Regions from separate parts of the Peribacillus sp. NPDC097225 genome, predicted to be linked through region 3. Evidence: riboswitches for the same ligand, from Rfam matches in the RefSeq annotation. Region 3 holds a riboswitch; each other region holds the start of a gene.
What was found. A riboswitch is a leader RNA that binds a small molecule or an ion and turns the genes downstream of it on or off. The one in region 3 is predicted to bind S-adenosylmethionine.
Positions count from the first base shown of each region.

Region 1: linked by a shared signal. The riboswitch ahead of mtnK (S-methyl-5-thioribose kinase) and the one ahead of metK (methionine adenosyltransferase) in region 3 are both predicted to bind S-adenosylmethionine.
Region 2: linked by a shared signal. The riboswitch ahead of ACIQXH_RS07330 (Na+/H+ antiporter NhaC family protein) and the one ahead of metK (methionine adenosyltransferase) in region 3 are both predicted to bind S-adenosylmethionine.
Region 4: linked by a shared signal. The riboswitch ahead of ACIQXH_RS06515 (YezD family protein) and the one ahead of metK (methionine adenosyltransferase) in region 3 are both predicted to bind S-adenosylmethionine.

Region 1 is NZ_JBIWDJ010000001.1:81,479-88,937, reverse strand. Features, by position in the region: gene deoD (purine-nucleoside phosphorylase) at 190-894, shown strand; gene ACIQXH_RS00390 (lmo1851 family serine protease) at 1,164-2,621, shown strand; gene mtnA (S-methyl-5-thioribose-1-phosphate isomerase) at 3,147-4,193, opposite strand; gene mtnK (S-methyl-5-thioribose kinase) at 4,206-5,411, opposite strand; SAM riboswitch class I at 5,483-5,635, opposite strand; gene ACIQXH_RS00375 (carbon-nitrogen family hydrolase) at 5,709-6,491, opposite strand; gene ACIQXH_RS00370 (pyridoxal phosphate-dependent aminotransferase) at 6,592-7,459, shown strand, end outside.
Region 2 is NZ_JBIWDJ010000002.1:301,612-309,070, reverse strand. Features, by position in the region: gene ACIQXH_RS07345 (ABC transporter ATP-binding protein) at 1-428, shown strand, start outside; gene ACIQXH_RS07340 (ABC transporter ATP-binding protein) at 421-1,128, shown strand; gene ACIQXH_RS07335 (ABC transporter substrate-binding protein) at 1,150-2,349, shown strand; SAM riboswitch class I at 2,505-2,609, shown strand; gene ACIQXH_RS07330 (Na+/H+ antiporter NhaC family protein) at 2,809-4,101, shown strand; gene ACIQXH_RS07325 (alanine/glycine:cation symporter family protein) at 4,410-5,846, shown strand; gene sigH (RNA polymerase sporulation sigma factor SigH) at 6,188-6,841, shown strand; gene ACIQXH_RS07315 (hypothetical protein) at 6,940-7,443, shown strand.
Region 3 is NZ_JBIWDJ010000011.1:43,160-50,618, forward strand. Features, by position in the region: gene ACIQXH_RS19230 (methyl-accepting chemotaxis protein) at 1-552, shown strand, start outside; gene pckA (phosphoenolpyruvate carboxykinase (ATP)) at 794-2,377, opposite strand; SAM riboswitch class I at 2,957-3,120, shown strand; gene metK (methionine adenosyltransferase) at 3,289-4,485, shown strand; gene ACIQXH_RS19245 (gamma carbonic anhydrase) at 4,627-5,145, opposite strand; gene ACIQXH_RS19250 (alpha/beta hydrolase) at 5,360-6,163, shown strand; gene ACIQXH_RS19255 (hypothetical protein) at 6,205-6,417, shown strand; gene mnmM (tRNA 5-(aminomethyl)-2-thiouridylate-methyltransferase MnmM) at 6,496-7,068, opposite strand; gene mnmL (tRNA modification radical SAM protein MnmL/YtqA) at 7,065-7,459, opposite strand, start outside.
Region 4 is NZ_JBIWDJ010000002.1:123,293-130,751, reverse strand. Features, by position in the region: gene ACIQXH_RS06535 (nitrite/sulfite reductase) at 1-631, opposite strand, end outside; gene cysC (adenylyl-sulfate kinase) at 648-1,247, opposite strand; gene sat (sulfate adenylyltransferase) at 1,277-2,425, opposite strand; gene ACIQXH_RS06520 (phosphoadenylyl-sulfate reductase) at 2,453-3,157, opposite strand; gene ACIQXH_RS06515 (YezD family protein) at 3,325-3,441, opposite strand; SAM riboswitch class I at 3,610-3,717, opposite strand; gene ssuE (NADPH-dependent FMN reductase) at 3,958-4,494, opposite strand; gene pdxT (pyridoxal 5'-phosphate synthase glutaminase subunit PdxT) at 4,684-5,277, opposite strand; gene pdxS (pyridoxal 5'-phosphate synthase lyase subunit PdxS) at 5,280-6,167, opposite strand; gene pdxR (MocR-like pyridoxine biosynthesis transcription factor PdxR) at 6,298-7,459, shown strand, end outside.

The DNA of each region.
Region 1 (7,459 bases), on a different contig from region 3:
ATTACTCCTTAAAATCAACTAAAAAGACGGCGGGTTTCCGCCGTTTTGCTGCGTTCCACCGATCACTTAAAGAGTGTTATATCCTACTTCCTGCAGTAGATAAAGAAGTTCTATTTTCCTAATATGGGGTTGGTATGTTATAGTAATTGGGAATGTCATTTCAACCACTTCAAGGAGGGAATTTTAAGAATGAGCGTACATATTGGTGCTAAAGAAAATGAAATTGCGGAAACGGTTTTGCTTCCTGGGGATCCGTTACGTGCAAAATATATTGCTGAGACGTTTTTAGAGGATGCTAAATTATACAATGAAGTTCGTAATATGTTTGGGTATACAGGAACTTATAAAGGAAAACGTATTTCCGTTCAAGGTACAGGAATGGGTGTCCCTTCGATTTCGATTTATGTAAATGAATTGATGAATAGCTATAATGTCCAAAAACTTATCCGGGTTGGGACAGCTGGTGCCATTCAAAAAGATGTGAAGGTCAGAGATGTAATCCTGGCTATGAGTGCCTCTACAGATTCACAAATGAACCGCATGACATTCGGTGGCGTTGATTTTGCTCCTACTGCTGATTTTGATTTATTGAAAAAAGCTTATGATGCAGGGGTGGACAAAGGGTTGCAATTGAAAGTCGGAAACGTATTTACCGCAGATCAATTCTATAATGATAATAGTGAATTGGAAAAGTGGGCCAAGTACCAAATCCTTGCTATAGAAATGGAATCGGCTGCATTATATACACTTGCTGCTAAGTTTGGTCGTAAAGCATTATCCGTTTTAACGATTTCCGACCATCTTTTAACAGGTGAGGAAACAACCTCCGAAGAGCGCCAAATAACATTCAATGAGATGATTGAGGTTTCTTTAGAGGCAGCGATTCAAGACTGACTATAAACGTTATCATTTACGGGTAGCCAGGAATAGAAGAAACTAAGATATTTAGTTTCTTCTATTCCACGGAGTCCGTATTTTTGCACGTAAATAGAATGTGGATAAAGAATTGGTCTCTATAAGAAAGCTGGATTGGAGCAAGATGGTAGGCACTTACATATCATTCAAAAAATTTGATAACTAAAGTTTTCCGATTTGCTAGAAAGCTGATAAAATAGGATGTATTAGTTAATATTGTCATGAAGAATGAAAGTGGTGAGGCTTCAGTGGAAGAAGAAAATCAACAACAGCCCAAAGATGAAGGCAAAATTGTGAAAATAAAAAAGTTTACGTTTATTATGGGGATTTTCTTACTCATATTTTTGACAGCAGGGATAACTACAATCGCGTTGACCTTTGGCGATGAAAAAGTAGAGTCACTTGCACCGAGTAATCATCCTGAATTTGAAAAGTTATATTCTACATATGATACGATCAAAGATAATTATTATGAAGAAATCGATGAGAACACGCTCGTGGATGGAGCTATAAATGGAATGATAGAATCGTTGGATGATCCTTATTCCTCTTATATGGATAAGAAAGAAGCCTCCAGTTTCCATGAGAGCATCTCTTCTTCCTTTGAAGGAATAGGTGCTGAAATCCAAGAGAAGGATGGACAGATCATGGTGGTTTCCCCTATTAAAGGATCACCAGCTGAAAAAGCCGGAGTCCGGCCTAATGATATTATACTAAGTGTCAATGGCAAAAGCCTTGATGGCTTAAGTTCTTCGGAAGCTGTCTTGAAAATCAGGGGGAAAAAGGGAACAAAAGTGGAACTTGCCATTTCAAGGGCGGGTGAAAAGGAACCGATTACTTTGTCCATTAAGCGTGATACCATTCCGATTGAAACGGTTTATTCAGAGATGCTTGATGATGGGATTGCCAAAGTGCAGGTTACAAGTTTTTCTGAGCATACGGTGGAAGAGCTGAATACGGCACTTGAAGACATGGATAAAGAAAAGATGAAAGGCCTAATATTGGACTTACGTGGAAATCCGGGTGGATTGCTTGACCAAGCGATCGCGATGGCAAACTTATTTATCCCGAATGGGGAAGTCATCCTTCAGGTCGAGGATCGAAAAGGAAAAAGAGAAGTCTATAAATCCCAGAATAATGGTGAGTTGAAGCTACCAGTGGTCGTATTAATTGATGATGGAAGTGCAAGTGCATCTGAAATCGTTGCCGCCGCTGTTAGTGAATCTGCGGGTATTCAGCTTGTAGGGGTAAAATCATTCGGGAAAGGGACCGTGCAAAAAGCCGCAGACTTTGATGATGGTTCCAACTTTAAGTATACAGCACAAAAATGGCTGACTCCGAAAGGCAATTGGATCCATAAAAAAGGGATTGAACCGGATATAAAAGTCAAGCTTCCCGAGTATGCCAATCTTCCATATATCTCTCCTGATAAAGGATTGAAAGTATCGGATTCCTCGAGTGAAGTAGAAGCAGCGGAGAAAATGCTGAAAGAAGCCGGGTATAATCCAGGAAAAGTGGATAAGTATTTCGATGAAGAAACAAAGGTAGCGGTCAAGGAATTCCAAAAGGATCATAAGATCAAAGAAACAGGTGTCATTAAAGACGATACAACCGTTAAATTGATGGAAGTCATTAGGGATAAAATCCTTAAAAATGATACTCAAGTGAAAAAAGCGGTGGAAGTATTGAAAAAGAAAATCAAATAATCTTTTATAAAAACAAGCGGCCTATCAGCAAGCATTTATTGCTGATGGGCCGTTTTTCGTATGCTTGACTTAGGTGTGTGTGTAATCCATAAGGTGACCATGGAAGAAGTACCAATGGGTGGGGAATGGAAGGGTATCCATGATGAAGTAGAATTTGAAGAAAACGAGCGGTAAACCCTGCTTGAGGAACATGAACTTTCATACAAGGCTAAGAATAATTACTACCGAAAAGCGGCAGAAAAATCAAAGAAGGCTAGATGCCAATCTGACTAAATTCTGCGATTATATCTATCAAAAAGAACCTCGTCAGAATAAATATAACAGGAGCAACTGAATGGGTTTCCAAGGTTAATCGTGAAAAGAATGAAGGGGCTGTCTAATAAGTCCTTATTCCAGTGGATTTCGCAAAAATAAAGAGGCAGAAATGTTGTTAAATCAACGTTTCTGCCTTTTACTATTTATTCAATTTCGGTGTGTAATTACACCTTTTGGGACAGCCCCTTGATCAATCCTTTATAAATAATTTCATTTTACAACAAGCGGGATATTACTCCTGTAATCAGGTGAAATGATGCCATTTTCGGTAATGATGCTTGTAATAAGAGAATGGGGCGTAACGTCAAAAGCAGGATTGAATGTCTTCACATTTTCTGGTGCTATCCTGACTCCTTGTATAGAAGTGATTTCATCCCCATTCCTTTCTTCGATTGGGATGGAGATACCCGACTCGAGAGATAAATCGAATGTACTTGATGGTGCTGCTACATAGAAAGGAATATCGTAATGCTTAGCTAATATCGCCAAACCCAATGTACCAATTTTATTGGCTGTATCACCGTTTGCCGCAATACGGTCTGCTCCGACTATAATGGCTTCGATTTTTTTATGATGAATGGTGTGGGCTGCCATATTATCCGAGATTAATGTAACGTCCACTCCAGCTTGCATAAGTTCCCATGCGGTGAGTCGTGCCCCTTGCAAGACAGGTCTCGTTTCACAGGCATAGACCTTTATAGGAAAGGATCTTTCCTGGGCCAGGTGGAAAGGTGCGAGGGCAGTTCCGTACCGTGCAGTGGCTATCCCCCCAGCATTACAATGGGTTAAAATAGAATCACCCTCGTTGAATAAAGACAATCCGTATTCACCAATTTTTCGGCACATCTCCACATCCTCTGAAAATAGCTTTTTTGCTTCAGCAACAAGAGCGCTTTTGGCTGAAGCTATGCTATTGGCTGCTTGTAGAGTACTCTCCATTCTTTTCAGTGCCCAAAAAAGGTTGACCGCTGTTGGTCTTGAAGAAGCGAGTGTAGTAACATGTTTCGTGACATTGTGTTTAAATTGCCATAAATCCGTGGTATTTTCCTGGATTGCACCAAGAGCAACGCCAAATGCTGCAGTTAGCCCGATAGCGGGGGCACCACGGACCTTCAAGGTCAAGATGCTGTCATATACATCTTTAACCGTAAAAAGTTCAATGAATTCTATTTTTGATGGCAAGGCCTGTTGATTCAATAAGGTAATATGGGTATCATTCCATTGGACGGAATAGGGTAGTGGCGTTGTAGTTGTCATATGTATATCTCCTTATAGGGCTGAATAGGAAGGCAATGTATATTGCTTTACGGCTTCTATCACTGCTGAAATATTCAGTTCTTTCCGATTTTTGATTATATGGGCCCCGATTTTCAAGGTAGCCGTTTTAGCTGTAATTCTAGTTTCTTTATTCTCAATGCCATTTAAATCAGCAACATGAGATAGGCCAATGGTTCTTCGAATTAGTTCACATCCTGCAAAGCCATATGCATCACCTTTAAACTTGTTGAGTACATATGGAAGATAACCTTCGATCTTACTGTAAGGACTTTTATTTTCAGAATTCCACAGGTTTGTATATGTTTCTTCAAATGTATTCCAAAATTCCTGAAGATGAGTAAAGATTTCTTCCTTCCCAGTGGCCTCGCGTGTTACTGCCTGGAATAGGAGATTCGCCATGTATTGTCCAAGGTCAAATCCAACAGGACCATAAAAAGCGAATTCAGGGTCAATTACCTTTGTTTCTGTATCACTTGCAAATATACTTCCCGTATGTAAATCGCCATGAAGAAGGGCCTCCTGCTCGGATTCGAAGCTTTGTTTTAACTTAGCCACTTCCAGTATTAAATCAGCATCTTTCCATATAGACTTGGCAGCCTCCAGCAACTCAAGCTCAAACTCGCCTGGATGTTCCTCCAAAAAAGGATCCGTGAAAATGAAAACCTCAGTAATCTTGCAGAGTTCTGGATTCGTGAAGTTCCGGGCAACCTCTTTTTTCGCTGCCGGTTCCAAATGAAAATCAGACGTATAAAAAGCGGTCTTTGCAACAAATTCACCAATATGTTTGGATAATAGAGGGAAATGATCTCCTTCAATTAATCCGGTCCGGGCGATTTTCAAGTGTGATAAATCTTCCATGACGGTGATTGCAAGCTGTTCATCAGAATAATAGACTTGTGGGACAAGTTCGGGACAATAGCTTCTGAATTGAATTAATGCATTTGCTTCGATAGCCGATCTTTTTAAAGTCAATGGCCAGCTTTCACCAAGAACCTTTGCGTAAGGAACTGCTTGTTTGATGATGACTCCTTTATTTGTTACGGGATTTGTAACGTGAAAAACATAATTTAAATTTCCGTCACCGATTTCATTACATAGTAATGAGTCATCTGAATGCAGTAACCCAAGTTTCTTCGTTAGGTCAATTGCCGTTTCGTTTGTCAATAGCTTGAAATTTGATGGTTGAGTCATTGTTATCCCTCCAAGTACATTAAAAAATATGAAAAAGCCCCTTTCCCATAGAAAGAGGCAGAAGCTTCACTTCGAACCTCTTATCTCCCAGAAAGAATTCTTTCTGGTGGATTTAGCACCGTGCTCTGTGGATATAATCCGGCGGAATTCCCGCCCCATTTCACAATGGTATTACAGTCGGTTGCTGGGCTTCATAGGGCCTTTATCCCTCAGCCTGCTCTTGATAAGAGTATTGTATTTATTTTCAGAAAATTAATCTTGAATGAATGATATCAATATTTCAAATAGTTTGTCAATGGGAAATTAATAAAAATCGGGCCGCCGATCTTCGAAAACGGGTATTTTATTTCTTGCTTCTCCTACTTTTTCTAAGTCAAGGGTGCCGAGTAGAAGTTCTTTTTCTTCACCAGCCTCACAAATGATTTCTCCCCATGGGTCGATGATGATGGAATGTCCGGCAAAATGATTATTGCGGTCAGAACCGGAACGATTCACAGCCACAACGAAGGCTTGATTTTCGATTGCCCGGCTGATTAACAGTGCCCTCCAATGATGGAGCCTAGGCTTTGGCCACTCGGCGGTCACGAAGATAACCTCCGCACCTCGTACCGTATGGGCTCGTTGCCATTCCGGAAACCGGATATCATAGCAAATGAATCCGGCGCAAATCTTTTCATCGAGGGAGAATAAGCCGTCTTTTTTGCCAGGTTGTAAGTAATGGTGTTCATCCATCAATTGAAACAGATGGAGTTTATCATATTCTTTAACCAGTTTGCCTTCTTTATCGATGATGAGCATTGTGTTATAGATGCCTTCCTTAGTTTTCTTTGCAATCGAGCCACCGATTATGTTAATTCGGTGTTTTGTTGCAAGGGCTTTTAGAAAGGTAATGGTTTGTTCTGCTTCTTCGTCTGCAATTTCATGTAATCTCGTTAAGTCATAGCCGGTTGTCCATAGTTCCGGCAGCATGACGATGTCCGGTTTAGACTGTACAGCTTTTTCAATCCATTGTTCTACCACCTGAAAATTTATATCTGGCTGTCCAAAGGCAATGTCCATTTGTAAACAGGCGATTTTCCATTTCATCATTTAAAACCTCCATATGTAAAAAAGTACTTTACAAGATTAAGATAAACATATATCATTTGTGACTATAATTTCAAGAAATTTCAGAGAAGGTGCAAAGATGGTGCAATTCGAAAAATCCAGACTTCTTCAAGAGCTTCCAAAGCAGTTTTTTGCTTCTTTAGTCGAAAAAGTTAATAACATAACATCAGAAGGCAAGGATGTCATTAATCTTGGGCAGGGAAATCCAGACCAACCGACTCCTGAACATATCGTGAAGAGCCTGCAGACAGCAGCAGGAAATTCCATGAATCATAAATATTCTCCTTTTAGGGGGCTTCCCTATTTAAAAGAAGCTGCGGCCCTCTTTTATGAACGTGAATATGGCGTCAAGCTAGATCCTAAAACGGAAGTGGCGATTCTTTTCGGTGGAAAGGCTGGTCTAGTCGAATTACCGCAATGCTTGTTGAATCCAGGCGATACAATTTTAGTGCCTGATCCGGGCTATCCAGATTACCTGTCAGGTGTAGCGTTAGCCCAAGCTAAAACGGAAATTATGCCCTTGACCGAAGAAAATGATTTTCTTCCCGATTATAAGGAAATAGATAAAGAGGTTTTTGACAAAGCGAAGATGATGTTCTTGAATTATCCCAATAATCCCACAGGAGCATCGGCGTCAGCAGAATTCTTCGAAGAAACGGTTTCCATGGCAAAAGAACACTCGATATGTGTGGTCCATGATTTCGCATATGGTGCAATTGGGTTCGATGGGAAAAAACCGGTAAGCTTCCTTCAAGCAGAAGGATCAAAAGAAGTGGGGATAGAAATTTACACCCTTTCTAAAACATATAACATGGCGGGGTGGAGGGTTGGCTTTGCGGTTGGCAACCAGAGTGTCATCGAATCGCTTGAATTATTGCAGGATCATCTTTACGTCAGCCTTTTTCCCGCAATACAAGAAGCCACGGCATGCGCTTTACTGGATTCAC
Region 2 (7,459 bases), on a different contig from region 3:
CTATCCTAAGGACGAAGAGGTTAAAACGGGAGGAAAAGGCCTGTCGTGATAAAGCGATGGAAGTTTTGAGAATTGTCGGCTTAATGGATGCGGCAAATAAGATGGTCTCGAGTATTTCTCAAGAGGAAAAGAAGAGGACGGCGATTGCCCTTGCCCTTGCGACGGATCCGGAAATCATCTTTCTTGATGAACCGGCTGCCGGTATAAACCCTGATGAAACAGAAGGGCTTACAGAACTGATCAAGGAGTTGAATCAATCGGGCTTCACGATTTGCTTGATCGAGCACAAGATGCATATGATCATGAACTTAGCTGACCATATCATGGTCCTGAATTACGGGGAAAAGATTGCTGAGGGCACTCCAAAAGAAATCAGGGGGAATGAGGCGGTTATTAAAGCCTATTTAGGAGGTAGTGCTAGTGCTTAAGTTAACTGATGTTACTGTATGTTATGGGAGCTTCACTGCGATTAAGCAAGTGAATATTGAAGTGGAAAAGGGAGAAATTGTCGTTCTATTGGGGGCGAACGGGGCAGGCAAAAGCACGACATTCCGTTCTATCAGCGGAATAAGCAAGCTGGCTCAGGGTGAAATTCATTTTGAGGAACTGGCTATCGGAGGTAGGGCTCCGGATAAGAATGTCCAAGCTGGAATCGTGCAATGTGCAGAAGGGCGGAAACTGTTTCCTCAGATGACTGTCCAGGAAAACTTGAAGATGGGAGCTTACGTACATCGAAAAAAAAAGATGGAAATCAAGTCCTCATTGGAAAATGTCTATCATTTATTTCCTATTTTAAAAGAAAAACTCCATGATGAAGCCGGCAGCTTGAGTGGTGGACAACAACAGATGCTGGCCATTGGCAGGGCTTTGATGTCTAAACCGAAGCTTTTGATGCTAGATGAACCTTCTGTGGGCCTCGCTCCTTTGATTGTTGAACAGATGTTCCAAGTCATCGAAGAAATAAACCGGGAAGGAATAACCGTTCTACTAGCCGAACAGAATGCGAATGCTGCTCTTAGCATTGCAGATAAAGGATATGTTTTTGAAAATGGGGAAATTGTCGTTGAAGGGACCGCAAAAGAATTATTGTCTAACGATGAAGTAAGGAAAGCCTATATCGGAGCATAAGAGTTTAAAAATGAATGGGGGATTTTTATGAAAAAGTTGAGTGTATTCTTTGTAATGCTATTACTCGTCCTAACGGCACTAGTGGGGTGTAACAAGGGAGACAGCCCTGCATCAAGTGGGGGAGGAAAGGCCGGTAAAGGGAAGAATGTTGTCAATATCGGTTTTAGCGGCCCTTTGAGTGGAGCAGCAGCCTTATATGGAAAACGAACGTTAAATGGTATGGAGATGGCTGTAAATGAAATAAACGATGCCGGTGGATTCGAAGTGGAAGGGGAAAAATATACGCTCAATCTGGTTTCATTGGATGATAAGTACTTACCGAATGAAACGGGTTCAAATGCTAAACGTTTAATCCAGGAATACAAAACTCCGATTATTTTCACTCCTCATAGCGGGGGGATACAGGCCCTACAGGTTTTTAACGAAAAAGAGAAATTTATCATCGGTGCCTATTCGAGTGAACCAGCTATCACGGAAAGCGGAAATTCATTAACGGTAAGGATCCCGCCAAATTATGAAGGGTATATTGAACCGTTTTCTACGTATGCAATGGAAAACTTCGGCAAAAAAATCGCGGCATTGCCACCATCTTCCCAGTACGGGAAAGACTGGGCGGAAAACCTACTACCACATTGGGAAAAGCAGGGTGGTAAAGTCGTGTATAATGCCTCAATTGATTTCTCTAAAGAAACGGATTTCTTCACGACTGTTACAAATGCTTTAAAAGAAAAGCCTGATGTCCTTTTCATCGGTGGGGCGTCGGAGCCTACGGCCAAGGTTGCAAAACAAGCAAGAGAACTAGGTTTTAAAGGCGGTTTTATTATCATGGACCAGGCGAAACTGGATCAAATGAAGCCAATTGCCGGTTCATACGAAACATTGGAAGGTTCGATTGGTGTGCTTCCGCTTATCGACTCCAATGAAGAAGCAGCACCAGCATTCATTGATAAATATAAAAAAATTTATAAGGAAGATGCTAGTTCTGAAGTGGGGTTGAATTACATTGCTATGTATGCCTTTGTGGAGGCAATGAAAGCGGCAGGAACAGTCGAGGATGTGAAAGCCATCCGTGAACATATGCAGGATGGGCTGACAAACACGGCACCTGAACAGAAAATTTACAATATACCTTCGATTGACGAAAATGGTGGATTCGCAGCAAAAGTCGTTGTCGGAGCGGTAGAAGATGGCAAAGTGGTACCCATCAGTGTAGAAGAGTAAAGTATCACTTGCTTTCACACTAGCTACCTTTAGGCCCCGAAAGCTAAAAAGTAATGCATTCAATAAGTTTATAAAAATCTTTAATACTTTACCTTGCGAAAACTCTTAAAATGCTGTACTCTTATATTTGCTTTAAAAAAATGAATATTTCTTACTTCTTATCAAGAGAGACTGAGGGACTGGCCCGAAGATGTCTCGGCAGCAGACTTATTTAGAGTGCTGTGCCAAATCCAGCAGGCGATTGACCTGAAAGATAAGAGGAGTGTTTATAGATTAAAAGACCTCTTCTTGTATTAAAACGGAAGAGGTCTTTTTGTACTCATAGGATAGGAATCTGTTCTTGATGGTTTGTTACTATTTTATAATCATGCTTATATTAAAATGAAGGGATGCCGGAAAATTTAGAGAGTCCAAAAAGAGTATCCAATACCATGCAAAAATAATAAAGAGGTGTACATCATGAGTTTAGACAATAAAGGGAATCCATGGGCTTTAACGCCGTTTATCGTTTTTTTGATATTATTTATAGGTTCAGGTGTGATTACAAAAGATTTTTACACATTTCCAGTGATTGTTGCCATTGCCATTGCATCTGCTGTGGCACTGGCAATGAATCGAAAGGAATCATTCAATCACAAAGTAGAAATCTTTTGTAAAGGTGCCGGGGATTCAAATATTATGTTGATGGTTGTCATATTCCTATTGGCTGGGGCTTTTTCGGAAGTGGCAAATGGGATGGGAGCCGTAGCATCTACGGTGAATCTAGCACTTTCGATCGTTCCGCAAAATCTATTAATGGTGGGGTTATTTATTATCGCCTGCTTTATCTCATTATCTATGGGGACAAGTATGGGAACGATAGTGGCTTTAGCACCAATTGGAGTAGGAATTAGTGAACAGACGGATATTTCAGTTGCCCTTTCCATGGCTGCGGTCATTGGTGGCTCAATGTTCGGTGATAATCTTTCTTTCATTTCGGATACGACTATAGCAGCTGTACGTACACAGGGAACGAAAATGAAAGACAAATTCAAAGTGAACTTTTTTATTGTTTTACCTGCTGCGGTAATTACATGTGTTATCCTTGGTTTTCTGACGATGGGTGAACAAGCTACAATTTCTGGAGAAGCCTACAGTTGGGTCAAAATTCTACCTTACCTTGGTGTTCTAGTGGCAGCATTGGCGGGGATCAACGTATTCTTGGTTCTCTCTATCGGCATTGTCTTTGCTGGAATAATCGGTTTAGCGGATGGCAGTTATCATGCAATGGAGGTTATTCAAAAAGTAGGAGATGGAATGGCTGGGATGTATGAAATCTCCTTCTTAGCGATCTTGATTGCAGGCATGGTTTCGGTTATCAAACATAACGGCGGAATAGATTACCTACTGAACCTCGTGACGAAAAAAAGCAAATCAAAAAAAAGTGCTGAGTTCAGCATCGCGGGATTGGTTGCTTTAACGAATCTTTCAACGGCAAACAATACCATATCCATCATCATTGCTGGTCCACTTGCAAAAAATATTGCCGAAAAGTATGAAATTGATCCCAGGAAATCTGCCAGCTTGCTCGATGTTTTCGCTTGTAGTATTCAAGGATTATTGCCATACGGGGCACAACTACTTTTAGCTGCCGGTGTTGCACACATCTCTCCTATCAGTATCCTACCCTATTCTTTCTATCCGGTCTTAATCGGGATTTCAGGAATCATAGCCATTTTAATAGGTTTTCCCCGATTCTCGAAGAAGAAATAAAAATAGTATGGGTGGAAGAGTATCAATAAATCATGAATGTAAAATCATGAATGTAAAATCATGAATGTTGGCCCTGGAGCATTGTCGCCAGGGCTTTTTTAGGGTAAGTGACTTCGAATGGAAAGTGTGGATGAAATCTTTAATTCTTTTATGTTCCAAAAAACTAATATCCTTCTTCAATAATATTAAAATAGTATAATAAAATACAATTAACGGAGATATCTTTATTCTTAAGTGTTTACTATTTTGTAAAAGCGGGAACTCTAAAGGTATTGTAATGAAATAATTAGAGGTGGGTTCGTTTAAAAATGGAGATAGTAGAAAAGTTTATTACTGAAACAAATGATTTATTATGGTCCTCTATACTGATCATTTTATTAATTGGAATGGGCATTTATTTTTCTTTTCGTACTAAATTTGTACAATTTAGAATGGTGAAAGAAATGATTAGGTTACTAGGGGAAGGTGCTACGGCAGATAAGAAAGGCGTATCTTCGTTTCAGGCCTTTTGCATCAGTACGGCTTCCCGGGTAGGAACGGGGAATCTGGCAGGTGTGGCTATAGCCATCACGACTGGTGGTCCGGGAGCTGTTTTCTGGATGTGGTTAATCGCATTGATTGGATCTGCCTCTGCTTTCATTGAAAGCACTTTAGCTCAAATTTACAAGGTCAAAGACGGAGCAGCCTTCCGTGGTGGTCCAGCTTATTATATGGAAAAAGCATTAAATGCACGCTGGATGGGTATCACGTTTGCTGTTTTGATTTCATTGACATTTGGACTTGCTTTCAATTCTGTACAGGCCAATACGATTACAAGTGCATTCCAAGCATCCTTTGGTGTAGATAAATGGATCACCGCACTAATTTTGGCAATCATAACGGCTGTTATCATTTTTGGCGGAATTAAGATGGTTGCTAAAGTGTCTGAAGTCATCGTGCCAATCATGGCAGGAGCTTATGTGTTAGTAGCTTTAGTTGTCATCCTATTGAATATAACCGAGTTACCAAGTGTTCTTGCATTAATCTTTGAAAGTGCATTCGATGGATTAAGGGAGATTGCTAGTGGGGCACTGGGTGCAGCCATGATGAACGGAATCAAGCGTGGCTTGTTCTCAAATGAGGCTGGAATGGGGAGTGCTCCTAATGCGGGTGCTACGGCAGATGTCACCCATCCGGTAAAACAAGGTCTGATCCAATCACTAGGCGTTTTTGTTGATACGCTCATCATATGTAGCTCGACGGCCTTTATCATCTTGTTTTCCGGTCTATACTCATCAAAAGAAACGGATGGAATTGTTCTCACGCAGAATGCCCTTAGCGAGAGCTTAGGATCTTGGGCTGGTATTTTTCTCGCCATTATTGTCCTGTTATTTGCGTTTAGCTCGATTGTTGGAAATTACTATTATGGAGAATCCAATATCAGTTTTATTAATGAAAAGAAAATTTGGATAAATATTTATCGTGCAGCAGTCGTTGGAATGGTCATTTTCGGATCAATGGCTTCGCTCGAGTTTGTATGGAATCTAGCAGATTTGCTGATGGGATCAATGGCCATCATAAACCTGATAGCCATAGCCTTGCTAGGGAAAATAGCTTTCGCTGCACTTGCTGATTATCAAAAGCAAAAGAAAGATGGCAAAAATCCCGTTTTTCATGTAAGTAACATTAAGGGATTGAAGAATGTTGAATGCTGGGGTGACCCAACTGAACAGGTGGAAGGATCCAGTAAAAAGGAATTCAAATAGAAACTAGATCATGAACAAAAGGGACCTCGATACTATTTCGAGGTTTTTTTTATAGATTTAGATAGCCCGGCATATCCGCACATCTCAATCCGGGTTATGTTCTTTCTAAATATTCTATTACACTGTGAATAAATACCTTTATAAAATGAAACAATTTATAAATCAATATTCCTATTTACTAGTTGGTAATATATAATATTGTTGGAAAATGTCGGTATTTAAGGGTATCTTTAATGATGTAGCTGAGATACTATAATATTATAAGGCTCTACCAATATTTTGAAGCTAAAACGCAACCTTGTAGTTATTTGGTGCTCAACTAAGTGAGTGGAGGAATAAAAATGAGTATGATCCTCGATAAGGAAAAAGTAGAAAACCCTACACAAATGGAAGATGCAATATTGATAGGCAAATTTCAAGATGGTGACGATGAGGCACTGAATCAATTAATTACGAAGTATAAAGGTCTTGTCAAAACTAAAGCAATGAAGTATTTTCTAACGGGTGGAGATAAGGAAGATGTTTTTCAAGAAGGCATGATTGGACTGTATAAGGCTATCCGGGATTATCGAGATTGCAAAAATTCGGCTTCCTTTAAGTCATTTGCTGAACTTTGCATTACTAGACAAATTATCACTGCCGTCAAAGCGGCCACTAGACAAAAGCATTCCCCTTTGAATACCTATGTTTCACTGTTTAGACCTATTTACCAAGGGGAATCGGAGCAAGCTCTTATTGATGTCGTTCCTGAGCAAAAGCAGATGGATCCGGTTGCCATTTTAATAGGATTAGAAGAATTCAGTGAAATTGAACTGAAATTAACGGAACTCCTTAGTGACCTGGAAAGTACAGTCGTGGACTTGTATATGGGCGGGCAGACCTACTTGGAAATTTCACAAGAATTGAATGTTCAAGTAAAGACAATAGATAATGCACTCCAACGTGTAAAAAAGAAGTTGGATAAGTATCTAGAATCACGGTTGATGGTTGAATAGTCAATACAGTGAGCATCACTTTAAATTATAGATTTTCTTTATCATCATGATAGCCGTCATTTAATTCATGGAGAATAATACTTGAAAGTGGAGTGTGTATGCGCAAGGTTAAGTCAGTAAAAATAGATGGCGAAAGTGTTTTTATGTTTAATAGTGCTATATATATATTCGAGACAGATTCAAGGTATACATTGGAATTGGAAATAATAGTGAGTGAAATAGTATTAAAAAAATTCGGCAATAATGAAAATTTAATTATTGAAATAGAATTGGAAGATGGTAAAGAAATCAGTGCGATTATGCATCTGCGCGGTTTAGTGGGGGAAGGATTGCCCCAGCTTAACCTATATTGTGAGATATATGATCTAGAAGGCTATGAAGATTTTCAGATAGTACATGAGAATGAAACATCCTTCCCGAATGTTGAAGAGGGCATTACTCTGAAAGAAATAAGAAAAGTGGAAATGCCAAATGAAAGAATAAACCTTAAACTACTATTACCGATAGATCAGACGGAATGGTTAGCGAAGCAAGGAAAAAATCTAAATGGGGTATTGAAAGAAGCTATATATGACTACTGGAATAAAGAAAAGAAACGATAAGAACGAAAACTGGTTA
Region 3 (7,459 bases):
AGAGTGACAGCCTTGATTACGGACATTTCCGACCAAACCAATTTACTGGCATTGAATGCCGCGATCGAGGCTGCCCGTGCCGGGGATCATGGAAAGGGTTTTGCGGTCGTGGCAGATGAAGTCCGGAAACTGGCTGAGCAATCGAAATTGTCCGCTTCAGAGATTGCAAACATGGTCAGCATGATTCAAGATGCGACCAAAAAAGGGGTGGAATCCATCAAGATGGGAACCAAGAAAGCCGAAGATGGACTCATTGCATCGGAGAATTCCTTGCAGGTGTTCGACCAGATCAAAGTGGCAGTCGGTGAAGTGGGAAAACGGATAGAGTCGGCATCCAATGCTATCGAAGACATTCAAGCCATGACCGAAGAGGTGGCAGCAGGGGCCACTTCCGTAAAGGAAATTGCGGTGAGCGCTGCTGAACGGGCACATGATACAAGTGCAGCCACAGAAGAGCAGCTAGCGGCGAATGAACAGATTACGACAGGCGCCCAATCACTAGCAATCCTGGCCGAAAACCTACAGAAGGAAGTAAGCCATTTCAAGATTTAGGAACACGATGAAGAGCCCGAACGATGAACACCACTCCCACGGTGTTTTAGTCGTTCGGGTTTTTTCTGTTGCAATGCGGCTTGTCACATGAAATAGGAGGAAGGGGATGGGGATAGCCAAGGGGTGTGCGCGTAGAAAGCTAATGTGGGGAAGAGGAGGATATCCAGGGACTATGCATTCTTGCTTTGATGATAAAGAAAAGGACCAAGCGATTTTCGCTTGGTCCTTTTTCCTATCTTTATTATGCAATCGGCCCGCCAAGTTCTTCGATTTCGTTTGGTACGCTACCGAATTTCTTGAAGTTTGCACGGAATTGAGCGGCAAGGTCTTTTGCTGATTTTGTGTATGCAGCAGGGTCTGCCCATGTTTTGATTGGTTGAAGCACTTCATCAGGAACACCAGGAACATGAACCGGAATGTTCAAGCCGAAGATATCATCTTGAACGGTTTCAATGTTGGCTAATTCACCTTCAAGTGCTGCTTGGATCATGGCACGAGTATAAGCAAGCTTCATACGGCTTCCAGTTCCATAAGCTCCGCCAGTCCATCCTGTGTTAACCAGGTATACTTTTGCGTCATGCTCGTCGATTTTTTCTCCAAGCATTTCAGCATAGCGTGTAGCAGGAAGTGGTAGGAAAGGTGAACCGAAGCATGTAGAGAATGTTGCTTCAGGAGACGTCACGCCTCTTTCTGTACCTGCCAATTTGCTTGTGTATCCGCTCAAGAAGTGGAACATGGCTTGTTCTTTAGAAAGTTTGCTGATTGGAGGCAGTACGCCAGAAGCATCAGCCGTTAAGAAAATGATTGTATTCGGGTGTCCCGCAATACTTGGATTCACGATGTTATCGATCGCTTGCATTTGGTATGCAGCACGGGTGTTTTCCGTTAATGAGCTGTCATCGTAATCCGCCACGCGTGTTTCGGGATCTACCACGACATTTTCCAATACGGCGCCGAAACGGATGGCGTCGAAGATCTGTGGTTCTTTTTCACGTGAAAGGTTGATGGTTTTTGCATAGCATCCGCCTTCGATGTTGAATACACCGTTAGAAGACCAGCCGTGTTCGTCATCACCGATCAGTTTACGGTTCGTGTCGGCAGATAAAGTCGTTTTACCAGTACCGGACAATCCGAAGAATAAAGCGACATCGCCTTCACGACCTACGTTTGCCGAACAATGCATTGGAAGGATTTCTTCTTCCGGAAGTAGGTAGTTCATGATTGAGAAAATCGATTTCTTCATTTCACCTGCGTATTCAGTTCCACCGATTAGGATAGTACGGCGTTCGAATGATACCATGATGAACGTTTCGGATTGCGTTCCATCAACTGCTGGATCCGCTTTGAAATTAGGTGCGGAAAGGATGGTGAATTCTGCTTCGTGCCCTCTTAGTTCTTCCTCATTCGGACGGATGAACAATGTATGAGCGAAAAGGTTGTGCCAAGCATATTCATTAACCACTCGGATAGGAAGGCGTGATGATTCGTCTGCTCCAGCAAAACCTTTGAAGACAAAGACTTCTTCTTTTGTCTTTAAGTAGTCCACAACTTTACTATATAGTTTATTGAATACTTCCTCGGAAATGGGTTGGTTCACTGGGCCCCAGTCAATTTTGTCCTTTACAGAAGCTTCTTCCACAATATATTTATCTTTAGGTGAACGGCCCGTGTATTTGCCCGTTTCAGCTTTTACTGCGCCGGTTGAAGTTAAAACGCCTTCATTTCTGCTTAATACTTTTTCAACTAATTGAGGAACTGAGAGTTGAGTTTGCACATTATTTCCTGCTAATAATTGGTGTAACTCATTAACGTCAACAGAATTCATATATGAGATACCTTCCTTTGTTTAAGTTTTTATAATACAATTAGTATAACACATTGGATTAAATAGTCTATACTATTTAACTTTTTTTGTGAATGAAAATGGAATAGTCACATTAATCAATTATCTCACTTCGAGTGTAACCTTATGTATAGTGCGGGCATATACTTGCAGTGAGTCATCCTGGATGGATGTTTTTGAATCTGGTTGAATCGGGAGACGATCTGGATGAAGTGAATCTAGGGTGTGAAAAACGATTGCTGCCACAAGTCTTTGTGAAGTCCCGTTTTAGGATTAGTGTACCTTTTCATTTATAATAGGAAGAAAAGAAGTGAACAACCATTTATGTATCTGAAAAAGGGATGAATATAGGGGTTCGGATGGTATGTTCATTTTGTCCGATTTATCCATTGTAAGTCAATGGTCTTATCTTCTTAGTTTACACTCTTTAAGAATACTATTTATAGTCCGGCTGTGCCAGATAAAAAGTTTTTTTTATTTTTCATTGGGGAAAAATGTTCTATTTAGAAAAACATTGACAAATTCAGACTAAATACGATAGTATCTTAAATTGTACGGATTCTCTTATCCCGAGTTGGTGGAGGGACAGGCCCTTTGAAACCCAGCAACCTGCCATATTGAACTTGACTCCAAGGTCAATCGCCGAAAATAAAGCGATGAACCTTCAAGGAATAGTGGTGATGGTGCTAACCTGAGCAAGGTAAAAAACCCTTGAACGATAAGAGTGAAAGGATAGATGATAGAATTTTTAAACCTTTCCTCATTTGCCAGGGAAGGTTTTTGTGTTTTTATTCATTAATTCTGTGTCTATGATTGAAACTAATAAGGGAAACGAGTTCCGTAAAAGATCAGGCTCATGCCTACAACATACTAACTTCCAAGGAGGAAATAAGATGTCAAAGAAACGTCTATTTACTTCTGAATCTGTGACAGAAGGCCATCCGGATAAAATTTGTGATCAGATTTCAGATTCCATTTTAGATGCAATCCTAGCTAAGGATGCAAATGCACGCGTTGCGTGTGAAACAAGTGTAACGACAGGTCTTGTACTTGTTGCTGGAGAAATTACAACATCGGCTTACGTGGATATTTCACGCATTGTCCGCGATACGATTGCAGGTATCGGGTACACTCGTGCGAAATATGGTTTCGATGCCGAGACTTGTGCCGTGCTAAGCTCGATCGATGAGCAGTCTGCTGATATTGCAGCGGGTGTTGATAAAGCATTGGAAGCACGTGAAGGTACGATGTCCGATGAGGAAATCGATGCTATCGGTGCAGGGGACCAAGGTCTTATGTTCGGATTCGCGTGCAATGAAACGGAAGAGCTTATGCCACTTCCCATTTCATTGGCTCATAAGCTATCATTCCGTCTTTCTCAAGTTCGTAAAGATGGCACGCTAAGTTATTTACGTCCTGATGGAAAAACGCAGGTAACGGTTGAATATGATGAAAATAACCTACCTGTACGTGTAGACACAATCGTCATCTCCACACAACATGATCCTGAAGTGACACTTGAACAAATTCAAGCCGACTTAAAAGAACATGTGATTAATGCGGTCGTACCGGCTGACTTAATCAATGAAGATACGAAATACTTCATCAACCCGACTGGCCGTTTTGTAATCGGCGGACCTCAAGGGGATGCTGGTCTTACTGGCCGTAAAATCATCGTTGATACGTACGGCGGATACGCTCGTCACGGCGGCGGTGCTTTCTCTGGTAAAGATGCAACAAAAGTGGACCGTTCTGCTGCATATGCCGCTCGTTACGTTGCGAAGAACATCGTGGCTGCCGGCCTGGCTGACAAAGCGGAAGTGCAATTGGCCTACGCAATCGGCGTGGCTAAGCCTGTATCCATCTCAATCGATACATTTGGAACGGGAACAGTAAGTGAAGAGGTGCTAGTGGAATTGGTAGAGGCGAATTTCGACCTACGTCCAGCTGGTATCATCAAGATGCTTGACCTACGTCGCCCAATCTACAAGCAAACAGCTGCATATGGTCACTTCGGCCGTACAGATGTTGATTTGCCTTGGGAGCGTACGGATAAAGCAGAAGCTTTAAAAACACAAGCTAAAGCGTAAATCATATGAGAAAAGGTGCCTTGCTTTAATGCAAGGCACCTTTTTTGATGGGCAAAAATAGGATTAAATATGGCTTCCTAGGGAATAATTCAAGGAATCCTATTTTTAGCTAAGCGTTTTTTTGTAATCATACGATTGGTGTTACTTTATTCGGTCAGCCTGTTTATAGAGTTGTCCTTTTTCAGCATATTCCCGGACAATGCGATCCATATCCTGGCGATCTTCCTCATTAATTTCACGAACGACTTTGGCCGGCCTTCCAAAGGCTAAGGTGTTCGGCGGGATAACCTTTCCTTGGGGGACAAGGCTCCCTGCACCGATGAAGGCACCTTCACCGATTTCCGCTCCATCAAGGATGATCGAACCCATGCCGATGAGGGCTCTCTTTCGAATTTTGCAGCTATGTAGAATGACTTGGTGGCCAATGGTCACTTCATCTTCGATTATCAGTGGGTTATTGGGACTTTGATGAAGTACGCTGTTATCTTGCACGCTTACTCTTTTCCCGATGATGGTGGGTGCCACATCGCCGCGAATGACGGTATTGAACCAGATCGTTGATTCATCACCGATTTTGACATCGCCTGTCACGACGGCATTTTCAGCAAGATAGGCGCTTTCGGAAATTTCTGGTTCCATGCCTTTGAATGGATAAATAATCAATTTTCATCATTTCCTTTCCGAAGTGGATAATTTTGCTGTATTATTTTAATATACCGTATCAAAATAGCCTTGGCTACTATTTGATTGAGCACAATTAATTAGGTTTCGTTTTTGTCGAAAACCGAAAATGTGGTTATAATTTACCATATAGATTATTTTTCATTCTGCATGGAACGTTTACAACTAGAGAAAAGTGAAAGGGGGATTTCGAATGTGGAAATGGGAGACGGACGGAGATGCAAAAGGCGTCATCGTCATTATTCATGGGGCAATGGAGCATCATGGCCGTTACAAGTGGTTAACACAAATGTGGCTTTCAGCCGGATACCATGTCGTCATGGGCGACCTACCCGGGCAGGGAATGACGACACGCGCCTTCCGGGGGCATATCGATTCCTTTGACGAATATTTAGAAGAAGTAAAAAGCTGGATTGAAGATGCATACGATTATTCCCTTCCTGTCTTTTTATTAGGACATAGCATGGGTGGGTTGATTGCGATCCGCCTGCTTCAGGAGGAAGAATGGGACATCGCGGGGGTCATTTTATCATCGCCATGCCTCGGTCTGATGACGCATCCTCCCAAATACTTAACCGCCATTTCACACGGCATGAATATCGTGATGCCAAAATTCCGGGTGGATTCTGGGTTAACTCCCCAAATGGCGACGAGGAATTCGGAAATCCGTGAATCGGATACGAACGATACATTGTACATTACCAAGGTTTCCGTTCGCTGGTATCGGGAGCTTGTACAGGCAATGAAGGATGCTTTTGAAGAGATTCCGGAGTTTCAGGACGTGCCTTTACTGATGATGCAGGGCGGAGATGACAAGGTCGTCAACAAAAAGGCGGTCCGGGAGTGGTTCAACTATAACTTGGCCAGCGAAAAGCAATACAAGGAATGGCCGAAACTATATCATGAAATTTTCAATGAACCGGAGCGGGATGACGTATTTCAATATGCACTGAGTTTCGTTGAAAACCGGTTGAAGATATTGGGCTATGTCGTTTAAATAAGAAAAAAGCTGCTGAGAAACTTCAGCAGCTTTTTGTTTTGGAGGAACTTGTCAAAGACATGTTCGAACGGCTTCAATTCTTCCATCGTGTTCTATCTTCGGTCAATGCAGTCAGGCTAGTGACGAATTGGCCAAATGATTCACTTGTATCTCGTTTGATTTTCTCAGTCAATAAATCTGCCCTGCCAGTAACGAAGTCGATAATTGTTCCATGTTTCTACACCCACTTATCCATTTTTTCCTCATTATAATGGGTAAAAGTTTAAAAGTTCGAAAAAATCGGTCGAAATTACAAAAACACCACCGTTTATTGAACGGTGGTGGGAGTTCTACCTTTTTTCTATCGCAATGAGGAACGGAGGAGAATGAACTTGGTTGATGAAGTCGTATTTCAGGACATGGGCTTTTTGTTGAGACAGGTTCTGTACATAGTGCATCAACGCATCCCGTTCCGTTTCTCCTCCTGGATGGCCGTGATAGATGACGAGGACGATGATGCCCTCTGGCGCCATCATGTCGAACAGTTTTTCAAGAGAAGCGATTGTCGTATCGGCTTGCGTGATGATCGATTTATCGCCTCCAGGTAGATAGCCAAGGTTGTAGATGGCCCCGGTGATCTTTCCCGCATGTTCCCCGGTGATATACGTATCAAGCTGTTCATGTCCATCGTGGACGAGGGTGCAACGCTTTTGTAAATGTTCCGTTTCCAATTTATTCGCGGTAGTGTGAATGGCTTGCTCTTGAATGTCAAAACTATAGACATGACCGGTTTCGCCGACCAATTGGGCGAGAAAGACGGTATCATGGCCGTTGCCCATCGTTCCATCAACGGTGATGTCCCCTTGTTGAACGGCTCTCTCAAGAAGTAGCTTCGCAAAATCCAAAACGCGATTCAGCTTCATGGTGATGGGACCTCCTCTGATTGATAATGTTTTCCCTGCCAGCTATTGCGGCGTTTCAGTTCGGCATCGATGGCGTTCAGGACATCCCATTTATTGACGCTCCACATCGGCCCGATCATCAAGTCTATGGGGCCATCGCCGGTAATGCGGTGGACGATCATTTCTGGGGGAATGACTTCCAACTGATCGCATACGAGATTTACATAATCGTCCCGTTCAAGAAATTCAAGCATCCCTTTTTCATATTGCTTGACCATCGGCGTTCCTTTCAAAAGGTGAAGCAGGTGGATCTTGATTCCCTGGACATCCAGTTTAGCGACTTCACGTGCGGTCTCCATCATCATTGCATAATCTTCGTTAGGCAAGCCATTGATGATGTGGGTACAGACTC
Region 4 (7,459 bases), on a different contig from region 3:
TGACCTTTGTTGCCGGATTAAAGGAAACGCAATTGATTTCGGCGTTTGAAGCATTATGTATATTAGCACTGACTGACATTTTATATTTACGTGGAAGGTTCGAAAAGTCTTCATTCATTCTGAAGTATTCAAATACATCCGTAAGGACTTCCCGCGTATCGAATAACTCATCTGGATCGATTCCAGCTAGAGCGTTGCCGATAATATTCCGTGTTATGTCTCCGCAAGCACCCGCTGTTGTCAATCCTACCTGATCTAGACGATTTAATATATCAGGGACCTGCTCTATCGTCAACCAATGAAATTGTATAGCTTGCCGTGTAGTGATGTCATAGACATCGCGGCCATAATCCTTAGCAATATTTGCAAGGGTGATCTGTTGGTCGTATGTGAGAATCCCTCCTGGAATCACAACACGCATCATCCAATAACCAGCTTCTTTAGGACGTTGTAAGTAAAGACCTGCCCATTTGAACACATCCCATTCTTCTTTAGGGATGGAGTCGAATCCATTTGCCGCGTAATGAGGAATATCGTCAAAAATCTTCAAAGCATCTTTTTCCAGTTTCCGAATTTCCATTTTGTTTTTGGCAAGCGCTGGATTGTCCGCCCAAATCTTCTCGTACACCATTTCTTTTCCCCCTAGGTTAAATCGCTCTCTTTGTTGTCAAATAGTCTATAACCTGTTCGACGCACTCTTCTACACTAAACTGACTGGATTCCAATACGATTTCCGGATGTTCCGGTTCTTCATATGGAGAATCGATTCCAGTGAAATTTTTAATGATACCTTTACGCGCCTTGTCGTAAAGACCTTTTGGATCACGGACTTCACATTCTTCAAGTGGACATTTTATGTACACTTCAATAAACTCGCCTTCTCCAAGCAGGTCCCGAACAATTTGACGATCTGCACGAAAAGGTGATATAAATGCCGTTAATACGAATTGACCACTGTCCACGAAGAGCTTGGATACCTCTCCAATCCGTCTAATATTTTCTGTGCGATCTTTTTCTGAGAAGCCTAAATCCTTGTTAAGTCCATGACGGATATTATCCCCATCCAAAACATAATTTCGGATATTCCGATTATACAACTCTTTTGCAACAGCATTGGCGATCGTTGATTTCCCAGAACCTGAAAGCCCGGTAAACCATATCACCGTGCTCTCATGACCGTTTTGCTTCCGTCTAAGTTCCTTCGTTACCGATGCATCATGCCAAGTTACATTAGTACTTTTACTCATGAGGATCCTCCTTCTAAAACTTACAATAATTAGTTATATACCTCGTTCTTCTTAAGCCCTTCTATCAATACTTCGATTACTTCTTTGCGGCTGAAAGTCGCTGGTGGAATTTCCCCATTCCGTAACATTTCCCTAACCTTCGTCCCAGAAAGGATGACGTGATCTTCTTTACCATGCGGACATGTTTTTGCAGAAGCCATATTCCCACATGTTTTACAATAGAAGCTATGTTCAAAGAATAATAATGTTATCCCTAACTCATCAGAAGTGAAGTTCCCGAAGATCTTTTGTGCGTCATACGTACCGTAATAATCGCCCACACCTGCATGGTCGCGTCCGACAATGAAGTGAGTACATCCGTAGTTTTTACGAACCATTGCATGAAAAATCGCTTCTCTAGGTCCTGCATATCGCATGGCTGCTGGGAATACCGCAAGTGAGACACGGTCCTTTGGATAATACTTTTCAAGTAATACTTTATAGCTTTCCATCCGAACGTCAGCAGGAATGTCATCGGACTTCGTGGCACCAACTAATGGGTTTAAGAATAATCCATCCACTATCTCCAATGCTGTTTTTTGAATATATTCATGGGCACGGTGAACGGGGTTTCTTGTTTGGAAACCGACAACCGTTTTCCACCCTTTTTCTTCAAATGTTTTTCGGGTATCAACTGGGTCTAAATAATGATCCTCGAATAATGGACGCTCGATCCGTTTAATAAGCTTGATTTTACCACCTACATATACATCGCCACGATTATATAGATTTTTTACACCTGGGTGATTCTCATCATCCGTTTGATAAACTAAAGTTGCCTCCACTTGCTTATCAGGTGTAAATATATCGGAAACGGCAAGGACTCCATAAGTTTGGCCCTCATGAGTTAACTTTACTTCTTCCCCGATTGTAAGAGCGTTTGCCACATCAGCGGAAAGTGGTAATGTAATAGGAATACTCCAGACATGCCCGCTGCTAAGCCTCATATCCTTTACTACTGTTTGATAGTCTTCTTTTGAAAAGAATCCCTCAATGGGGCTGTATGCTCCAGTCCCTATAAGTTCCAAGTCGCTTAATGAGATTTCATCAATTTCAACGGATTGTTCTATTTTAGTTAAATCATAGTCTGGTTCAAAGCGATTGATTAATGTTCCTCCGTGCGGCAAGCTAATGGTCATGCTGATTTCCCCCTGAATTTTTTATAATTATGATAAATGTAATCCGCATTCTGTTTTTTGGGCACCTTGCCATCGTCCTGAACGAAGATCATCAGCATTAATGGCAGGTGCTGTACATGTTTTACAGCCAATACTTGGATATCCATTATCATGAAGCACATTATATGGTAAGCCATTTTTATGCGCATAACGCCATACATCTTTCCATGTCCAATGAATGAGCGGACAAATTTTGATAGATTTGAATTTGTTGTCCTTGTTTATATATTCAGTCAATGCACGGGTTTCCGATTGCTCCCTGCGCAGTCCCGAGAGCCAAGCCGTCGCTGTTGATAATACTTCAGTGAGCGGCGTAATTTTGCGGATGTTACAGCATTGATTTGAGTCATGAAGCCATAATTCATCACCAAATTCAGCGGCTTGTTCTTCCAATGTCATTTCCGGTTTCTTCATTACAATGGAAAGCCGTGGGTAACGATTTTTCACTTGTTCGATTAATTGGTAAGTCTCAGCGAAATGAACATCCGTATCCAAGAATACGATTTTGGCGGAAGGATTAACCTTTGCCAGCAAATCTGTCAGTACAATTCCTTCAATCCCAAAACTACAGGCATAAATGAGTTTATCTCCGTACTCTGAATTTGCCCATTCCAATACTTCTAACGCGCCTTTTGTATCGCTATCTTCCGGGAACGAAGGTAATGTCGCTGTATCAATATTTTCATAGTCCACTAGCTCTGCCAACTCTATACCCCCTTTTAAGAATCACCCTATGGTACAGCAGATATCTTTGAAAGCCTTTGAAACACCATTTCTTATAATGAAAAAGGCGGCTTTAACCAATAGTTTCCTATTTATATCAGCTAAATCCACCTCTAGTTTTCTAGTCAGCAGTCCATTTATTTAATTCTCAATTTTTCGTTTCTTTCCATTTGTATAACCTTACCGTCCTGAACGATAAGGGTTATGGATCCATATTTCATAGTTTTTAGCATTTCTTGCAGCCTTTCAAATATTTCCCCCAGCTGATTTTCCTTTTCCAAGGCTATTCCTCCTTTAAGAAAACTCGTCGACTAGCTTGTCGTAAGATGATCAGCTTGTAAATGAATTCCCCCAAATTAATAAAATCAATCAGAAAAATCCTTCCATGCCAAGATGGAAAGATTGATAAGGTAATCTTATTTACCTTATCTTCCAAAATGATGACATTTTGTTGGATGTAGCACCTTGCATTCATGATGCAGGTTGCTGGACTTCAAAGGGCCAAATCCCTCCGTCGCTCTTGATAAGTTTTATTATTTTAAATATTAACACATATCAAATCATTGTCAATGGAGTTTTCATATAAATTAACTTGGTTTAATATTTTGGTTTAACTTCAATTATTATACACAAATAGTTCAAGTTTGTTACAGTGATTTGTTAAGCCAGTAAAAAAGGTTCATTCATCCTGAACAAGCTTGAATAAACCTTTAAAGTAGCCTATAACTTAACTCGTTGATGGGAAGGGTCAAGATAAAAAGAAGAAATCATCAATTTCTTCTTTTTTGTATGGCTTCTACAAATTCCTTTACTTGACTCTTTGTACGATCAAGTAATTCCACTTCCTTAATCGGATGTTTTGGATTCTGCTTATCGATTTCTTTATCCACAAAGTATAACCCCTGCATCGGTTCCCCTTTTAATATTGATATAAGAGGTTTCAGCGCATAATCTATAGCCAATAAATGCCTGTTGCTTCCCCCAACCATTATGGGCAAAACTGGCTTATCCTTAAACGCGCCCTCGGGTAATAAATCAATTAGAGCTTTCAACACTCCTGTATAAGATGCCTTATAGACAGGTGAACCAATAATGATACCATTAGCTTGCTTAATCTTTTCTGAAAGTCTTAGAATATCCTCGCTATCATAACGACCTTGGAATAAGTCGTTTGCAGAAAACTCGGTAATAGAATGATAGTCCGTTGTAAATCCTTCTTTTTCCACCAACGTTTGGATATATTTTAATGAAATATCTGTTCTTGATGGTATAGCAGGGCTGCCTGATAAAATTATAATTTCGCTCATATCTATTCCTCCTGTATGTAAAATCTGCAAAGGATCTGGGTCCTTTCCAGTTAAGCAACTTCAATTAATTATCTTAATTATCAGAAAAATAAAAGTCAAGTAACTTAATTGGAATTTATATTTTTGAAACACTAATAAGTATCGTATTATGCCATTGACTAAAAATCCTGCCCCGTTAGGGCAGGATTTTTAAAGCTTTTCAACTCTATTGATTGAGTCTTTCACCATTTTTAAAAAAAGTTGTATAAATCGTTGATCACCGGTCAGTTCTGGATGAAACGAACTGACAAGAACCTGTTCTTGTCTAGCCGCCACTACTTTCCCGTCATAACTTGCTAATATCTCCACATCTTCACCTACGCCAACGGCAAAAGGTGCTCTGATAAAGACACCCATGAAAGGTTCTTCCATTCCTTGAACTATAAGGGGTGCTTGAAAACTTTCCCTCTGACGACCAAAACCATTTCTATTCACTGTAATATTGATAAAACCAAGATGGGGATGTTCCAAACTAACCATTTCCTTTGCCACTAATACCATCCCTGCGCAAGTACCGAAAATCGGTTTTTTTTGTTCGAAAAATGCCGTAATCGGCTCCATGAAACCATAATGGTCCATTAGTTTTCTCATAGTGGTGCTTTCTCCACCCGGAATGATCAGGCCATCGATATCCTTTAACTGTTCTGGGTTCTTAACTAATATCGCATGCTCACCGGCTTCCTTGATTTGGTTCATATGTTCATCTACAGCACCCTGCAAACCTAAAACACCTATGGTTACCATGTTTACCATCCACGCTCCTGCATTCTCTCAGCTGGGGCCAACTTAGAAATATCAATTCCTTTCATCGCGCTTCCCAATTCTTTAGACAACTTGCCTATTAAATCATAATCGGTGAAGTATGTAGTTGCTTGTACGATGGCAGCAGCGAATCTATCGGGATTTTCCGATTTGAAGATTCCTGAGCCCACAAATACACCGTCTGCCCCAAGTTCCATCATCAGGGCGGCATCTGCAGGAGTCGCAATTCCACCTGCTGCAAAGTTTACTACAGGTAATTTCCCTGTGCGCCGGATTTCCTTCAGAACTTCATAAGAAGCACCAATATTTTTTGCTTCAGTCATTAATTCATCCTCGCTCAGCATGCATACTTTACGAATTTGAGATTGAACTTTTCTCATATGCCGTACAGCTTCCACAATGTTCCCTGTCCCAGGTTCTCCCTTCGTCCGAAGCATCGAGGCCCCTTCGCCGATACGTCGGGAGGCTTCCCCTAAATCCCGGCAACCACATACAAAAGGTACTATATAATCGCTTTTCAAAATATGATATTCTTCATCGGCTGGAGTCAGTACTTCACTTTCATCAATGTAATCCACTCCCATGGATTCCAAGATTCTCGCTTCCACAATATGACCGATCCTTGCTTTAGCCATCACTGGGATCGAAACAGCTTTCATCACTTCCTCCACGATCCTTGGATCGGCCATCCTTGCCACACCGCCTGCAGCACGAATATCTGATGGTACCCTCTCAAGAGCCATGACAGCCACCGCCCCCGCCGCTTCAGCAATTCTTGCTTGCTCTGCATTTATGACATCCATGATTACGCCACCCTTTTGCATCTGCGCCATTCCTCTTTTGACTGTGTCGGTTCCTACAAGCTTTTCCATTCTTCTTCCCCCTAATATTTGCATAATTAAGATTTGTTCATTAGTATAAGAAATAGTTGACCACATTGAAAGTGTCAGTTTTAATGAAAATGATAGGGTCAGATAGAAACCACGAAAAGGGCGGTAAAAAATGGATATGCTAGCATGTAATTTAAACCGTATGGATGAAGTGCCATTATATGAACAGTTATATTCACACATAAAAACGGAAATTGTAAATGGCCGGCTCCCTTTTGGTACAAAGTTGCCTTCAAAACGGAAACTAGCGGAATTTCTCCACATCAGTCAAAATACTGTCGAGACAGCATATGAGCAATTATGTGCAGAAGGCTATGTTGAAGTCATCCCAAGAAAAGGGTATTACATTCAAACTTCCGAGGATTTGGAATACACACAACCTGTGAATGCCCCAGTCGAAAAGACGGTCAATAACAAGAAAGATTTCCTGTTTCATTTTCACCCCAGCCAGATAGATACAGAAAATTTTCCTTTTGAAAAATGGCGTAAATATACAAAAAACACTATAGACATATCAAATCAAGAACTCCTTTTACTAGGAGACCCTCAAGGCGAATATGAGTTACGTTGTGAAATTGCCCATTACCTGTACCATTCTCGCGGAGTCCAGTGTGTGCCCGAGCAAATCATTATCGGTGCAGGGCTGGAGATTATACTGCAACAACTGATACTACTGTTTGATAAAAAAACAGTATATGGTGTCGAAGACCCCGGATACCATTTAATTTTACGGCTTCTGAAAGGCTATCCAAATGATGTGTATCCACTAGAAGTGGATGAAGAAGGCGTGAAGGTGGATAGAATCGATCAATCCAATATTGACGTCCTTTATATAACCCCTTCTCATCACTTTCCCTATGGAACGGTTTTGTCCGTTAACCGACGTACTCGCTTGTTGAACTGGGCTCAAGAGACGGAAAACCGCTATATCATTGAAGACGATTATGATAGTGAATTTCGTTATAGTGGAAAAACGATTCCCTCTCTACAAAGTTTGGATGCTGGTGATAAAGTGATTTATTTAGGATCATTTTCTAAATCATTGATTCCTTCTATTAGGGTCAGCTATATGGTTTTGCCTCTCGCTTTACTAGAAAAACATAAAGAGGAATTATCTTTTTACCATTCAACTGTCTCCCGAATCGATCAACATATTTTGACACAGTTTATGAGAGAAGGAGATTTCGAGAAACATTTAAACCGAATGAGAAAAGTTTATCGTAGAAAGTTGGAAAAGGTTTTGGAACTATTTAAACCCCATCATCAGCAGATAA